DNA from 2 places in the Nonomuraea sp. NPDC003754 genome. Region 1 is predicted to be linked to the other one. Evidence: riboswitches for the same ligand, from Rfam matches in the RefSeq annotation. Region 1 holds a riboswitch; the other holds the start of a gene.

Region 1 (7,772 bases):
TCGGCCCCGACTACATCGACCCCGGCTACCACGCGCTGGCGACGGGACGGCCCGGACGCAACCTGGACCCGTGGCTGACCAGCGAGGACCTGGTGGCGCCGCTGTTCCTGCACGGCGCGTCCGGCGCGGACGTCGCCGTGGTCGAGGGCGTCATGGGCCTGTTCGACGGCAGGGCGGACACCGACGTCGCCTCGACCGCGCACGTCGCCAGGCTGCTGGAGGCCCCCGTCGTGCTCGTCGTGGACGCGGCGCGGCAGAGCAGGTCGGTCGCCGCGGTGGTGCACGGGTTCGCCACGTTCGACCCGCGGGTGCGGGTGGGCGGGGTGGTCCTCAACCGGGTGGGCTCCGACCGCCACGAGGAGCTGTGCAGGTCGGCGCTGGCGGCGGCGGGGGTGCCGGTGCTCGGCGCGATCAGGCGGGACGACGCGGTCTCGACGCCCTCGCGCCACCTGGGCCTGATCCCGGCCGCCGAGCGGGAGAGCGAGGCGGTGGCCGCCGTGGAGCGGCTGGGCGCGCTGGTGGCCCGCTCGTGCGACCTGGAGGCGCTGGTACGGCTGGCGCGCACGGCTCCCGCGCTGCGCGCGCGGCCGTGGAGCCCGGCCGCGGCCCTCCGGGAGGCGGCCACCGAGGAGACCCGGCCCGAGGGGCCGGCGGTGAGCTCAGGGGGTGGGCGCCGGCCGGTGGTGGCGACGGCCGGGGGAGCGGCGTTCACCTTCGGGTACGCCGAGCACGCCGAACTGCTGCGGGCGGCCGGAGCCGACGTGGTCACCTTCGACCCGCTGCGCGACCGGGCGCTCCCCGAGGGCACCGCGGCCGTCGTGATCGGCGGCGGCTTCCCTGAGATGTACGCGGCCGACCTGGCCGCCAACGAGCCGCTGAAGCGGGAGATCGCCGCGTTCCGGGGCCCGATCGCGGCCGAGTGCGCGGGCCTGCTGTACCTGTGCGAGAGCCTCGACAACCACCCCATGTGCGGAAAAATCGCGGCGAAGGCGGAAATGACGCCTCGGCTGACGCTCGGCTACCGCGACGCCACCGCCACCCGCGACTCCCTGCTCACCCGCGCGGGCGAACGCTACCGGGGCCACGAGTTCCACCGGACGGCCGTGACCGCCGCCGGAGAGCCCCTGTTCCGGTGGGAAGGCGGCGGAGACGGTCACGGGGATGCCCTGGTGACCGCCTCCTACCTGCACCTGCACTGGGCGGGCCGGCCGCTGTCGGCTCAGCGCCTGGTGTCGTCCTCCAGATCGCCCTCCGCCTTGAGATAGGCCTCCCGCAGCTCCCGCAGCACGTCGGGATCCGGGTGCTCCCACATCCCCCGCTCGGCCGCCTCCAGCAGCCGCTCGGCGATGCCGTGCAGCGCCCACGGGTTCGACTTCTCCATGAACTCCCTGTTCACGGGATCGAGCACGTAGGTCTGCGTGAGCTTGTCGTACATCCAGTCGGCCATCACACCGGTCGTGGCGTCGTAGCCGAACAGGTAGTCCACGGTCGCGGCCAGCTCGAAGGCGCCCTTGTAGCCGTGCCGCCGCATCGCGGCCAGCCAGTTGGGGTTCACCACGCGCGCCCGGAAGATCCGCGAGGTCTCCTCCGACAGCGTGCGCGTGCGCACGGCGTCCGGGCGGGTGCTGTCGCCCACGTACGCGGCGGGCGCGCGGCCCGTGAGCGCTCGTACGGTGGCCACCATGCCGCCGTGGTACTGGAAGTAGTCGTCGGAGTCGGCGATGTCGTGCTCGCGGGTGTCGATGTTCTTCGCCGCGACCGCGATCCGCCGGTAGGCGCTCTCCATGTCCTGGCGGGCCGGCACGCCGTCCAGGTCGCGGCCGTAGGCGAAACCGCCCCACACCGCGTAGACCTCGGCCAGGTCGGCGTCGTCCCGCCAGTTGCGGCTGTCGATCAGCGGCAGCAGGCCCGCGCCGTACGCGCCCGGACGGGAGCCGAAGACCCGCATCGTGGCCCTGCGCTCGTCGCCGTGCGTCTCGAAGTCGGCGGCGACGTGGGCGCGGACGTAGTTGTCCTCGCCGGGCTCGTCCAGGGCGGCGATCATGCGCACGGCGTCGTCCAGCATGGCCACGACATGCGGGAAGGCGTCGCGGAAGAAGCCGCTGATGCGAACCGTGACGTCGATGCGCGGCCTGCCGAGCTCGTCGAGCGGGACCGGCTCCAGGCGGGTGACCCGCCGGGAGGCGTCGTCCCACACCGGGCGGGCGCCCAGCAGCGCGAGGACCTCGGCGACGTCGTCGCCCGCCGTCCGCATGGCGCTGGTCCCCCACACCGACAGACCCACCGAACGCGGCCACTCGCCGGTGTCGGCGCGGTAGCGGGCCAGGAGCGAGTCGGCCATCGCCTGGCCGGTCTCCCACGCCAGCTTGCTGGGGACGGCGCGCGGGTCGACCGAGTAGAAGTTCCTGCCGGTGGGCAGCACGTTGATCAGGCCGCGCAGCGGGGAGCCGCTGGGGCCCGCGGGGACGTAGCCGCCGTCGAGCGCGTGCAGGAGGTGGTCGAGCTCGTCACCGGTCCTGGCCAGCCTGGGCACGACCTCGGCGGCGGCGAACTCCAGGATCCGGACGACCAGGTCCCGCCGCGCGCCGGACGGGGCGAGGACCGCGTCGGTCACCTCGCGGGCCGCCGCCACCTCCCAGCCGCGCGCCTCCATGCCCTCCACCAGCGCCCTGGCCGTCGACTCGGCCGCGTCCACGCTCGCCAGGCCCGCCGTACCGTCCTCGGCCAGCCCCAGCGCCTCCCGCAGGCCCGGCAGCGTCTCGGCGCCCGCCCACATCTGCCGGGCCCGCAGCATCGCCAGCACCAGGTCGACCCGCACCGACCCCTCGGGCGCCGCCCCCAGCACGTGCAGCCCGTCGCGGATCTGCACGTCCTTGACCTCGCACAGCCAGCCGTCCACGTGCAGCAGGAAGTCGTCGAACTCCGTGTCGTGCGGCCGGTCGGCCAGCCCCAGGTCGTGGTCGAGCCGTGCCGCCTGGATGAGCGTCCAGATCTGCGCCCTGATCGCGGGCAGCTTGGCCGGGTCCATCGCGGCGATCGAGGCGTGCTCGTCCAGCAGCTGCTCCAGGCGGGCGATGTCGCCGTAGGTGTCGGCGCGGGCCATCGGCGGCACCATGTGGTCCACCAGGACGGCGTGCGCCCGCCGCTTGGCCTGCGTCCCCTCGCCCGGGTCGTTGACCAGGAACGGGTAGACCAGCGGCAGGTCGCCCAGCGCCGCGTCGGGCCCGCACGCGGCCGACAAGCCCGCCGACTTGCCGGGCAGCCACTCCAGGTTGCCGTGCTTGCCGACGTGCACGACCGCGTGCGCGCCGAACTCCGCCGACAGCCACCGGTAGGCCGCCAGGTAGTGGTGGCTGGGCGGCAGGTCCGGATCGTGGTAGATCGCGATCGGGTTCTCGCCGAAGCCGCGCGGCGGCTGCACCATGACCACGACGTTGCCCGCCCGCAGCGCGGCGAACACGATGTCGCCCTCGTGCACGAACAGCTCGCCGGGCGGCGGCCCCCAGTGCCGCTCCATCGCCTCGCGCAGCTCGGCGGGGAGCGTGCCGTACCAGGAGGTGTAGGTGGCGGCGGGCACGCGCACCGGGTTGGCCGCGAGCTGCTCCTCCGTCAGCCACTCCTGGTCCTGGCCGCCGGCCGCGATGAGCGCGTGGATCAGCGCGTCGCCGTCGCCCTCGGCGACGCCGGGCAGACCCTCGCCCAGGTCGTAGCCCTCGCCGGCCAGCCTGGCCAGCAGTTTCACGGTGCTCGCGGGGGTGTCGAGGCCGACCGCGTTGCCGACGCGCGCGTGCTTGGTCGGGTAGGCCGACAGCATCACCACGAGCTTCTTCTCGGCGTTCGGGACGTGCCTGAGCCGGGCGTGCCGTACGGCGATGCCGGCGACGCGGGCCGCGCGCTCGGGATCGGCCGCGTAGACGGTCAGCCCGTCCGCGTCCACCTCCTTGAACGAGAACGGCACCGTGATGATCCGGCCGTCGAACTCGGGGATCGCCACCTGCGACGCCGCGTCCAGCGGTGACAGGCCGTCGTCGTTCTCCTCCCACGCCTGCCTGCTCGTGGTCAGGCACAGCCCTTGCAGGATCGGCACGTCCAGCTCGGCGAGCGCGCCCACGTCCCACGCCGCGTCGTCGCCGCCGGCTCCGGCCGTCGCGGGCCGCGTGCCTCCGGCGGCCAGGACGGTCACCACGAGCGCGTCGGCGGTCCGCAGCGTGTCGAGCAGGCCGGGCTCCGCCGTGCGGAGCGAGGAGCAGAAGACCGGCAGTGCGCGGCCGCCCGCGGCCTCGATCGCGTCGCAGAGCGTCCGCACGAAGGCCGTGTTGCCCGCCATGTGGTGCGCGCGGTAGTAGAGCACGCCCACGACGGGACCCTCGGCGGCGGAACGCTCCCTCTCGAGCAGCCCCCAGGCCGGGGCCGGTTCGGGCGCCGCGAACCCGTTGCCGGTCAGCAGCACCGTGTCGGACAGGAAGGCGTGCAGCTCGGCGAGGTTGGCCGGGCCGCCGTGGGCGAGGTAGGCGTGCGCCTCGGCGCAGACGCCGCCGCTGACCGTCGACAGCTCCATGAGCTCGGCGTCGGGCGCCTGCTCGCCGCCCAGCACCACCACGGGCCGCGGTCCCGCGAGCAGCCGGTCGAGCCCCTCCTCCCAGGCCCTGCGCCCGCCGAGGAGCCGCACCACGACCAGGTCCGTGCCCTCGACCAGCGCGGGCAGGTCGTCGACCGTCAGCCGGGCGGGGTTTCCAAGGCGGTACGGCGCGCCGCTCGCCCTCGCGCTCAGCAGGTCGGTGTCGGAGGTGGACAGCAGCAGGACGGCCGTGCTCTCGGGCACAGGAACTCCTCCCTCGGGGTCCTCGCCCCGGTCGCGGGTGTCACGAGAGCGGGAGTCTCCTGGCTCCCGGATCGACGCTCACCCCGGCCTTCCCGTCCGTCGCCGGACAGTGGCCTGCGGTGGGGTTCGCTCCCCGGTCACAGTGGCGGGACCGCGCCGGCTTCGCACCGGCTTCCTCCGTCGCCCTCGTCTGTGATCAGACTAGAGGGTTTTGAACGGGTTACCATCCTCCCCGTGGACATAACCGACGTTTCAGGACACCTGCGCCCTGATGCGTGTCCCGGGGCCCTTCAGGTCCACACCGCCGCGGACGGCGCCCTCGCCCGGGTCCGCATCCCCGGTGGCGTCCTCACGGCGGCCCAGCTGAGCGAGGTGGCGGCGTGCGCGGCCGAGCTGGGATCGGGCGAGATCGAGCTGACCTCCCGGGCGAACCTCCAGGTCCGCGGCCTGCGCGTCACCCCTGTCACGCCCGCCGCTCCACCGGCCGGGACCCCCGCTCGCCCGGCCCCGACCGGCGTCGCGGCAGCGGGCGTGGCGCCGGACGAAGGCCCCTCAGGGGCGGTGCCGGGCGCACCGCTCGCCGGCGCGGCGCAGGCGGGGGTTTCCGCGGGCGTGGCGTCGGACGGGGTCTCCTCAGGGGCGGTGCTGGGCGCGCCGCTTGCCGGCGCGGCGCAGGCGGGGGTTTCCGCGGGCGTGGCGCCGGACGGGCTTCGGGCGGGTCCCGGACCGGGCGCGGCCGCGGCGAGCGTGCCGGTCTTCGCGGCGCGGATGGCGGCGGCGGGGCTGCTGCCGTCGGCCACCCACGAGCGGGTCCGCAACATCCTCGCCTCACCGCTGGCGGGACGCGCCCCCTCGTCCCTGGTGGACGTCCGGCCGCTGGTCGCCGACCTGGACCGCCGGCTGTGCGCCGCCCCCGAGCTGGCCGCGCTCTCCGGCCGCTTCCTGTTCGCCCTGGACGACGGCACCGGTGACGTGCTGTCCTGCGGCGCCGACGTGACCTTCCTGGCCACCTCGCCCGCCGGCGGGGTGCTGTTGCTCGGTGGGGAACGGCAGGCCGTACCCGTGACCGTTTCCGGCGCGGTTCCGCTGATGCTCGCGGCGGCCTCGGCCTTCATGGAACTGAGCGACGGCACCGCCTGGCGCGTCACCGACCTCCCGGACGGCCCGGCCCGGCTCGCCGCCCGCCTGAACCCACCGACCACCCAGGACCCCGGCCCGGCGACTCCGCGGCAGGACGCCCGGTTCCCCGGCCCGGCCCCACAGTGCGACCAGACCCCCGCGCAGGCCCGGCAGGGGGACGACCAGGCTCCTGCCCAGGCCCGGCAGGGGGACGGCCTGGAGATGGTGGCCCCGGATGTCGAGACGGCCGCGCGCGGTGCCGGGGTGCGCGACGCGGGGACCCGCCCGCAGCGTGACGGCAGGGTCGCGCTCGAGGTGGTGGTCCCGCTCGGCCGCCTGTCCGCCGGTCAGGCCGCGGCGCTCGCCGCCTGCGCCGCCGAGATCCGCGTCACGCCGTGGCGCACCGTCGTCCTGCCCGACCTGCCCGCCGACGCCGTCCAGCCGATCGCGGACCGGCTCACCGCCGCCGGGCTGGTCGCCGTCCCAGGGACGCCGTGGGCGGGCCTGTCGGCCTGCACGGGCCGCCCGGGGTGTGCGAAATCCCTGGCCGACGTCCAGCTCGACGCCAGACGCTGGGCGGAACGGCCCGGTCACGAACCACCGGCCCGCCCGGTCCACTGGGCCGGGTGCGAACGGCGGTGCGGCCGTCCGGCGGGGGAGGTGGTCGACGTCGTCGCCACCCCGACCGGCTACCGTGTCGCGGGCCGTACCGAAGAAGAGGAGATATGACCGACTACATCCGCGACGGCGCGGAGATCTACCGGCGCTCGTTCGCCACCATCCGCGCGGAGAGCGACCTGGCCGGGTTGCCGCAGGACGTGGCCCAGGTGGCCGTCCGCATGATCCACGCCTGCGGCATGACCGACCTGGTCGCCGATCTCGCCTACTCGCCGGGCGTGGTCGCCGCGGCGCGGGCGGCCCTGCGCGGGGGCGCGCCGATCCTGTGCGACGCCATGATGGTCGCCTCCGGGGTGACCAGGGCGCGCCTGCCCAGGGACAACGAGGTGATCTGCACCCTCGGCGACCCGGGCGTGCCGGGGCTGGCCGAGCGGATGGGCACGACCCGCAGCGCCGCCGCCCTGGAGCTGTGGCGCGACCGGCTGGACGGCGCGGTCGTCGCCGTGGGCAACGCGCCCACCGCCCTGTTCAGGCTCCTGGAGCTGGTCGAGGAGGGCGCGGGACGCCCCGCGGCGGTGCTCGGCATCCCCGTGGGCTTCATCGGGGCGGCCGAGTCGAAGCAGGCGCTGGCGAGCGGCGACCTGGAGTACCTGGTGGTGCACGGCCGCAGGGGCGGCAGTGCGATGGCGGCAGCGGCGGTCAACGCGATCGCCTCCGAACAGGAGTGAGCGACGTGGCGGGACGGCTGTTCGGGGTGGGGCTGGGGCCCGGGGATCCCGAGCTGGTGACGGTCAAGGCGGCCAGGCTGATCGGCGAGGCGGACGTGATCGCCTACCACAGCGCCAGGCACGGCAGGAGCATCGCGCGGTCGATCGCGCTGCCGTACATGCGGGAGGGGCAGGTCGAAGAGCTGCTGAAGTACCCGCTGACCACGGAGACCACCGACCACCCCGGCGGCTACCAGGGCGCGCTGGAGGACTTCTACGCCGAGTGCGCGCAGCGGCTGGCCGCCCATCTGGACGCGGGCAGGGTCGTCGTGGTGCTGTGCGAGGGCGACCCGCTCTTCTACGGCTCCTACATGCACATGCACAAGCGGCTCGCCCACCGCTACGAGACCGAGGTCGTGCCGGGCGTCACCTCGGTGGCGGGGGCGGCGGCGGTGCTGGGACGCCCGCTGGTGGAGCACGAGGAGACGCTGACCGTGCTGCCCGGC
Region 2 (7,772 bases), on a different contig from region 1:
GACCTGGTCGACGAGCTGCTGAGCGAGCCGTCGTCCTGGCACTGGGACGACCACAGCAACTCCATGGCCTGGTGGGCGGCGGTCCTGCCGTCGCACCGCGAGGTCGTCGCCGTCAACTACCTGCCCTACCTGCTGTACCGGTGGACCCGCCCCGGGATCCACCCGCCGCACCTGGCGATACTCGCCGACGCCGACGGCCCGGCCGGTGACGCCATCGCGGTCATGCTCGCCTACTTCCTCGCCAAGGGCGAACCGAAGGCGGTGCCGCTGCTGCTGCGGATGGCGGCCCGGGACAGCCTGCCCGCCGAGGCGGTCGGCCGCCAGCTCGCGTTCCTGATCCGCCGCGCCGGACACCCGATCCCTCCGGTGCTGGACTCCCTCGCCGGCGCCGCCCGCCGGGGCGCGCACGAGCAGGTCTGGGACATCCTCAGGGGGATGCTGCCGGTGCTGCTGCCGGGCCGGGGGGAGCGGCCGACCGCCGGCCACACCGCGGCGGTGGCGCTGGCCACCGACGTGGCGGCGTGGACCGGCGCCCGAGGCGAGATCCCGTGCGTGTCCGACCACGCGGACAGCGGGCGCGGCACCCGCTTCGCCTACGAGTGCGCCCGCCTGCGCGACCGGCTCCGCTGACCGCGGAGGGCCCGCCCGTAGGAGGGGTTCTCCCGGATGGGCTTCGCGCGGGCATTCCCACCCGGCGGCCGGGCGCAGGTCACCGGTCGCCGGTCCAGCGGTCGTGGTGGACGGCGGCGTCCAGCGGGCGGCGCCGTCGCCAGCCGTGCCGTTCCAGGTCAGGGACCTCCTCCAGGTGGGAGACGGGGCCCACGCACAGCCACGCGACCGGTCGCACCACGCCGGGGACGCCCAGCAGGTCCCGCAGGAAGGACTCGCGGTAGAACGACACCCAGCCGACGCCGAGCCCTTCGGCGGTGGCGGCCAGCCACAGGTTCTGGATGGCCAGGCACACCGAGTAGAGCCCGGCATCGGCGATGGCGTGGCGGCCGAGCACCGCGGGCCCGCCCCGGTCAGGGTCGTAGGTGATCACGACGGACAGCGTCGACTCGAGCACCCCGTCGATCTTGATCCGGGCGAACCGCCGGGCGGCCTCGCCGTCGAGGGTGGCCGCGAACGTGTCCCGCTCCTGCCGTACGTGATCGTGGAAGGCGGCGCGGACGGCGCGGTCGCGCACCAGGATGAAGTCCCACGGCTGGGACAGGCCGACGCTGGGCGCCGCGTGCGCGGCCGACAGCACGCGGTGCAGCACCTCGTCGGGCACCGGCGCGCCGGTGAACTCGCCGCGCACGTCGCGGCGGCGGTGGATGACGTCGTACAGCTGGCTGATCATGGGCAGGCTCCCGCTGACTCGCGCCCCCGTGGGGGCGGTGAACGCGAGGCCGGTCTTCGGACTCCCGGATCAGCGCCTGCCCGCCGGCCTTCCCAGCCCTGTCGGGCCAGTGACTGCGCTCGCGCGCGTGGGCGGAGGCTCCCCGGTAACCGCGGCGGGCCCGTGCCGGACTCTCACCGGCTTCCCGATTCTCCCCGCGAACGCGGGGCACCTCGCAACAGTTCGCCGGGCAGTACGGTAGCCGATCACTTCACCCGCCCGGCCGGCGAGGTCGGCCGGGACTCCGGCGCCCTGCCCGCGGTCGTGTCACCACGGCCGGTGCGGGCTCGTCCAGGCTTCCTCGCGCGAGAGGGGCGGACGCGTGCGCCGCGACGTCTGCCGTGCCTGGACGGTTGTCACCGCCGGGGGGACAGCCGCAGGACGACCCGGTCGGCGGACAGGGACAGCACCTGGACGCCGATGCCGTTGACCGATCCGGTGGTGCCCGCGCCCAGTCGCGCCTGCGAGCTGACGCCTGGACCGGTGCCCTTCACCTTCACCTGGTCGCCGGTGAAGGTGACGGCCAGCCTGGTGATGCCGAAGCGCGAGCTGACGCGGAAGGACACCGCCCGGCTGAGGGAGAGCCTGCACGCGCCGTCGTAGCAGGCGCGCAGGTCGGGCGCGGGGGAGAGGCCGGTGACCGGGGACGCGGCGGTCACCAGCACGGGGGCGGTCGAAAGGCGACGGGTGGCGGCGGGCAGGGGTGCGGTCGCGCCTGCGGTGATGGGGGGCGGAGGGGCGGTGGTGCCTGCGGTGAGGGTCGCGGCGAGAAGCGCGAGGGTGGCGACTGCGAGCGGCATGGTCCTCTCTTCCTACGGTGGGTCGGGTCGGCGGCCGTTCTCCCACCCTGGGTCAGGCGCCACGCTCCGTCCACCCGTTCGGCGCAGGAGGTGGTGCTCGAGGTCGGTTGTGCGGCGAAGAATCCGCTTTGGGAGGCGGCGGGTAAGCGTGGGATGATGGCCGGGCCATGTCAGCCACGATGCCGCTTCGAGCTCTGCGAGCCGCCGCCTTCGCCGCGGTCTCGGTCATGCTCGGCATCGCCGCCCATGCGTTCGCCGGCGGGTCGGTGTCGGCGCCGTCGGTGGTGGTGGCGCTGCTGGTGTCGTTCCTGCCGGCCCAGGCGCTGGCCGGGCGGGAGCGGTCGGCGGCCGTGATCGCCGTGACCCTGGCCGCCACGCAGCTGGTGCTGCACGTGCTGTTCGCCGGCGCCCATGCCGTCGAGCCGGTGGTCGCGGGGCACGCGCACGGCCAGTCCTGGCTGGTGCCGGGCCTCGGCATGCTGGTCATGCACGGATGGGCGATCGGGCTGACGGCGCTGTGGATGTCGCACGGCGAGGCGGCCCTGTGGGCGCTGCTGCGGCGGCTGGCCGTACGGCTGCTCGTCGCGGTGCTGGCGTTCGTCGATCCGGCGGCCCGCACGGCCGTCCCCGCGCCGGCCGAGCGGCCGGCGATCCTGCGCTCCATCCTGCTCGGCCACGAGATGGGCCGGCGCGGCCCTCCTGGCGTCATGCGCACCGTTCCCGCCTGACCTCCCGTTCGAGGAGGCCGATGCGGGCCACCCCGGGAAAGGGGTGCTCCCCGGCGTCCCTGTCGTGACGGGCGCCGGGTCGACATCAGTGCCATGACACCAGTGCCGGCTCAGCCGGAAGAAGGGCTTTCCATGTTCTCGCGCGTCATCGTCGTTGTCGTCGGCGTGGCCAGCTTGGCCGCCTGTGGCGTCCAGGAGGCGGCCGACTCCGTTCCGAAGCAGGTCGCCGTGGCCTCACCCTCCGGGCCGTCCGGGCAGTCGGCTGCCGCTTCCGCGCTCACCATCACCGACCCGTGGATCAAGACCACGAAGAAGGGGATGACCGCCGCCTTCGGCACGCTCGTCAACAACTCCGGCACGGCCGTCGCCGTCGTGGCGGGCAGCAGCCCCCTGTCGCCGAAGGTGGAGCTGCACGAGGTGGTGGAGTCCGGCGGGAAGATGGTGATGCAGCCGAAGAAGGGCGGCTTCGTCATCCCCGCCAGGAGCTCCCACGTGCTGAAGCCCGGTGGCGACCACATCATGCTCATGGGGGTCACCGAGGAGGTGAAGCCGGGCGCGGAGGTTCCGTTCACGCTCGTCCTCGAGGGCGGCGGCACGTTCACCTTCACCGCCATGGGCAAGGACTTCGCCGGGGGCAAGGAGGACTACCAGCCCGGCATGGACATGAGTGGCGACCATGGCTGAGCTCGGGCTCGCGGTGAATCGCCGCCGGTTGCTGGCGGGCGGGGCCGTGGCGGCGGTGGCCGCCGTCGCCGGCTCCGTCCCCGCCGCGGGGGCGGGCACGGTCACGGCACCCCCGGTGGTCGCCGACGGCAGGGCGGTCGAGCCGTTCCACGGCCCGCACCAGGCGGGCGTGGCGACCGCGCCGCAGGCGCACGCCGTGTTCGTCGGGCTCGACCTGCGCAAGGGCATCGGCCGCGAGGAGGTGTCCAGGATGATGCGGCTGCTGACCGACGACGCCCGGCGGCTGACCCAGGGACGGCCCGCGCTCGCCGACACCGAGCCTGAGCTGGCGGCGCTGCCGTCCAGGCTGACCGTCACGTTCGGGTTCGGCCCCGGCCTGTTCGCCGCGGCCGGGCAGTCCGGGCGGCGGCCCGCGTCGGTGGCCCCGCTGCCCGCCTTCAAGATCGACAAGTTGGAGAAGCGCTGGAGCGGCGGGGACCTGCTCGTCCAGATCTGCGCCGACGATCCGCTCACCGTCGCCCACACGCTGCGGATGGTGGTCAAGGACGCCAGGGCGTTCGCGAAGGTGCGCTGGACCCAGCGCGGGTTCAGGCGGGCCGCGCACACGCAGCCGAGCGGGCTGACCCAGCGCAACGTCATGGGGCAGCTCGACGGGACGGTCAACCCGGTTCCCGGCACGCCGGAGTTCGAGCGGGCGGTCTGGATCCCGGCGGAGGGCGGCCGGCTGCAGGGCGGCACCACCCTGGTGCTGCGGCGGATCAGGGCCGAGATGGAGACGTGGGACGCCGCCGACACCGTGGCCAAGGAGTTCACGGTGGGCCGCCGCCTGGCCGACGGCGCCCCGCTGACCGGCGGGCGCGAGCACGACGCGCCCGACTACGCCAAGCTCACCCCCGCCGGATTCCCCGTCATTTCCGAGTACGCGCACATCCGCCGGGCCCACGTCGCCGACCCGAACCTGCGGATGCTGCGCCGGGTCTACAACTACGACGAGGGCGTCGCGGCCGACGGCCGCGCCGACACCGGGTTGCTGTTCGCCTCCTACCAGGCCGACATCGCCCGCCAGTTCGTGCCCGTGCAGGAACGGCTGGCCGAGGCGGACCTGCTGAACGAATGGACCACGCCGATCGGTTCGGCGGTTTTCGCCATACCGCCGGGCTGCGGCCCTGACGGCTGGATCGGAGAGGGGCTGCTGTCATGAGCAAGGGATCGGTTCGCAGGGGCCTCGTGCTGGTGGCCGCCTGCTGGTTGCTGGTGGTGCTCGGTGCCACGCCGGCGCTGGCGCACGACCGGCTCAAGAGCAGCTCGCCGGCCAGGAACGCCACGGTGGCGTCCGTGGAGGAGATCGAGCTGGAGTTCACCTCCTCGGTACGGCTGCCCGCGATCGTGCTGCACGACGGTGACGGCTCGGCCGTCACCCTCAGGAAGCCGAAGGTGGATGACAAGATCGTCACCGTGGCGGTGCCGGAGCCGCTGCCTGCCGGGCGGTACGTCATCGGGTGGCGCGTGGTCTCCACCGACGGGCACCCGATCGAGGGGGAGATCCCGTTCTCGGTGAAGGGCGGCCCCTCCGCCACCCCGACGCCGACCGCCTCGGCCGCACCGTCCTCCTCGGGGGACCCCGCGACCGCCGCATCGGCGGAAGCCACGCCCGCCGTCTCGGGAGAGGCCACGCCGGGATCGTCGGCGGAAGCCGCGCCGGATTCCTCGGCGGTGCCCGCGCCCGCGGTGACCGGGTCCTCGCCGGGGGCGCCGGACGCGGTGGCCGCCACCCCGGCCGCGAATCCGGCAGCCGATGGCGTGCCGGTGTGGTTGTGGGCGACGGCCGGCGTCCTGGCGGTGGCCGGCGGCGCCCTGCTGCTGCTCAGGCGCCGCCGGGAGGAGCCCGACGAGGAGGAGTGACCCTGGCGGACGCTTCAGGTGGGGATCGGCGGGTTGTGCCTGGAGTACCCGCCGAACTCCCAGCGCAGCGGCGAGGCCGCCGTCACCTCCACCACGCCGTCCACCTCGAAACGGACCGTGCGCTCGGCGCCCCATTCGACGTGCGCCCGCCCCGTGACGTGCAGGGCGTCGCCGGTGTCCCAGTCGGGGAACAGCAGGCCGCAGGCAGGGTCGAGCTCCAGGTTGCCCAGCGTCATGTACATCGAGTTGCCCACGTAGTCGGGCCAGGCCAGGTGCCGTTCGTCCAGCACCGTGACGAATCCGGGGTTGCCGCCGCGATGCGAGGCGTCGGCGCCGAGACCTTCGGCGTGGGTGGCCACGAAGAAGGTGTCCGCCTCGGAGATCCACTCCTGCTGCCGCCCGCTGAGCGTGTTCGAGGTACGGGCGGCGGGGGAGGTGACGGCCGGTCCTGGGATGATCGTTCTGGCCTGGATGTACTTGGGGCAGTTGCTGTAGACCTGTTCGGTGTGCACGAGCAGGCCGGCGCCGGCCGCGTGCGCGGTGCCGTTGACCCGCATCCTGCGCCGGGTGGCGGGTTCGATGGCGATCATGCCGATCTCGTGTTCGCTGGCGAACGCCCCGGCCAGCGGGTCGCCGGGCCCCGGCAGGGCGCCCACCATGATGCGCCGCTCGTCCAGCGCCTGGGCGAAGCCTTCAGGGCCGGTCAGCGCGCCGGCCCACATCCGGCCGTGGGTGTCGGCGGCGGCGACGACGAGCAGGCGCTGCCGGCTCAGGAAGTCGGCGGCCACCTCGGGGATCTCCGGCCGGGCCCGGGCCGATCCCCACGTCCCCGCACTGGGCACTCCCGCCCGGCGCTGGACGGCGGCCTCTCCGGGGTGCTCCATGGCCTAGAAGAACCCGCACGTGGGGGCGGAGCCGCTGGGGGCCCGCCGGTCGCCCGCGGCGTCGGGGGCGTAGATCTCCAGGCGGATGCCGTCGGGGTCCTCGAAGAACAGGCCGCCGGAGGAGGCGCCCTCGCGGTGCGGAACGATGCCGCCGTGGTGGATGGTCGCGCCGATCTCGCGCAGCACCGCCTCGGCCTGCTGGACCTCGTGCAGGTTCCCGACCTGGAACGACAGATGGTGCAGCCCGGGCTGCGCGGTGGGGAAGCGGCCCTCGCTCTGCCGCCACAGGGTGAGCCTCAGGGTGCCGTCCTGGGCGAGGAAGGCGAACTCCTTGCCGTCCTGGTCGGACCTGCCGCTCACCTCGAAGCCGAAGACACGCTGGTAGAAGTCGGCCGAGCGGTCGAGGTCGGTGACGTTGAGGCCGATGTGGCCGGTCTGGAAGGTGGACATCGAGAACTCCTCCGTCGATTCGATACCCACGAATATAACGGAGTTTGATGCGTTATCCCATTAGAAGTTTGTGGTGTGCGTCACTCACTCCGCCTTGTGGGCGCGGTAGTGGCGCGCGGCCCTGGCCCGGTTGCCGCAGGCCGTCGAGCACCATTCCTGGCGCGGGTGCTCCTTGACGAAATACAGCACGCACCGAGGAGCGGGGCAGGTGCGCAGCTCCGCGACCTCGGGACCGGCCAGGAACCGCAGGGCGGCCTGCGCGAGGCGCGCGGCCAGGAACGCCGCCGGAGGTCCGACGGGCACGAGCGACAGCGCCGGCCCGTCCTCGTCCCAGGCCAGCTGAGGCGCCGCCGGTACGGCGAGCGCCGCCGCGTTCACCTGGGCGAGCGCCAGGTCGAAGGCGGGCAGCCGGGCGGCGTCGGCCGCGCTGGGCGGCCTCGGCGCGACGGCCCTGGCGAACAGCGCCCTGACGGCCAGCCGCAGCTCGACGACCTGGCGCCACTGCTCGGACGTGGCGGTGAAGCCAGGATCCAGGCCCAGCTCGCCGGCGCGCGAGCGGGCCCACGCGGTGAGCGCGTCGGGATCGGACAGGGCGTCGAGGAGACCGCTGCGCGTCGCGCGGATCGTGCTGACGAAGTCGAGGGCGAGCATCCCTCCAGGCTAATGGGTGATATGCGGTCTCCCCGTTAGGCGGAGCAGGGTCCGGCTGCTCCGGTGCCCGGCCGCGCTAGTCGAGACAGGGCTCGGCGTGCGGCCCGCCCTTGAGCTCGTGGAAACCCGGGGTCGCCGCGACCAGCAGGGTGGCGTCCCAGAGCCGGCCGGCGGCCTCCCCTCTGGGGATGCGGGACATCACCGGACCGAAGAAGGCGACGTCACCCGTCGCGATGATCGGGGTGCCGACGTGGTTGCCGACCCGGCTCACACCGTCGGCGGTCGAGGCCCG

Evidence for each region. Region 1 has a riboswitch for cobalamin ahead of cobN (cobaltochelatase subunit CobN). Riboswitches for the same ligand answer to the same signal wherever they lie in the genome.
Region 2: it holds a riboswitch for cobalamin, as region 1 does, so the genes downstream of both, bluB (5,6-dimethylbenzimidazole synthase) here and cobN (cobaltochelatase subunit CobN) in region 1, are expected to answer to the same signal.

The regions. Positions count from the first base shown of each region.
Region 1 is NZ_JBSGJX010000001.1:384,586-392,357, reverse strand. Features, by position in the region: gene ACWEVS_RS01765 (cobyrinate a,c-diamide synthase) at 1-1,265, shown strand, start outside; gene cobN (cobaltochelatase subunit CobN) at 1,220-4,822, opposite strand; cobalamin riboswitch at 4,858-5,045, opposite strand; gene ACWEVS_RS01755 (precorrin-3B synthase) at 5,057-6,670, shown strand; gene ACWEVS_RS01750 (precorrin-8X methylmutase) at 6,667-7,287, shown strand; gene ACWEVS_RS01745 (precorrin-2 C(20)-methyltransferase) at 7,293-7,772, shown strand, end outside.
Region 2 is NZ_JBSGJX010000020.1:7,628-15,399, forward strand. Features, by position in the region: gene ACWEVS_RS24265 (hypothetical protein) at 1-630, shown strand, start outside; gene bluB (5,6-dimethylbenzimidazole synthase) at 710-1,342, opposite strand; cobalamin riboswitch at 1,373-1,567, opposite strand; gene ACWEVS_RS24275 (hypothetical protein) at 1,738-2,181, opposite strand; gene ACWEVS_RS24280 (MFS transporter) at 2,361-2,909, shown strand; gene ACWEVS_RS24285 (copper chaperone PCu(A)C) at 3,042-3,593, shown strand; gene ACWEVS_RS24290 (Dyp-type peroxidase) at 3,586-4,794, shown strand; gene ACWEVS_RS24295 (copper resistance protein CopC) at 4,791-5,495, shown strand; gene ACWEVS_RS24300 (pyridoxamine 5'-phosphate oxidase family protein) at 5,510-6,379, opposite strand; gene ACWEVS_RS24305 (VOC family protein) at 6,383-6,829, opposite strand; gene ACWEVS_RS24310 (CGNR zinc finger domain-containing protein) at 6,914-7,480, opposite strand; gene ACWEVS_RS24315 (mycothiol-dependent nitroreductase Rv2466c family protein) at 7,557-7,772, opposite strand, start outside.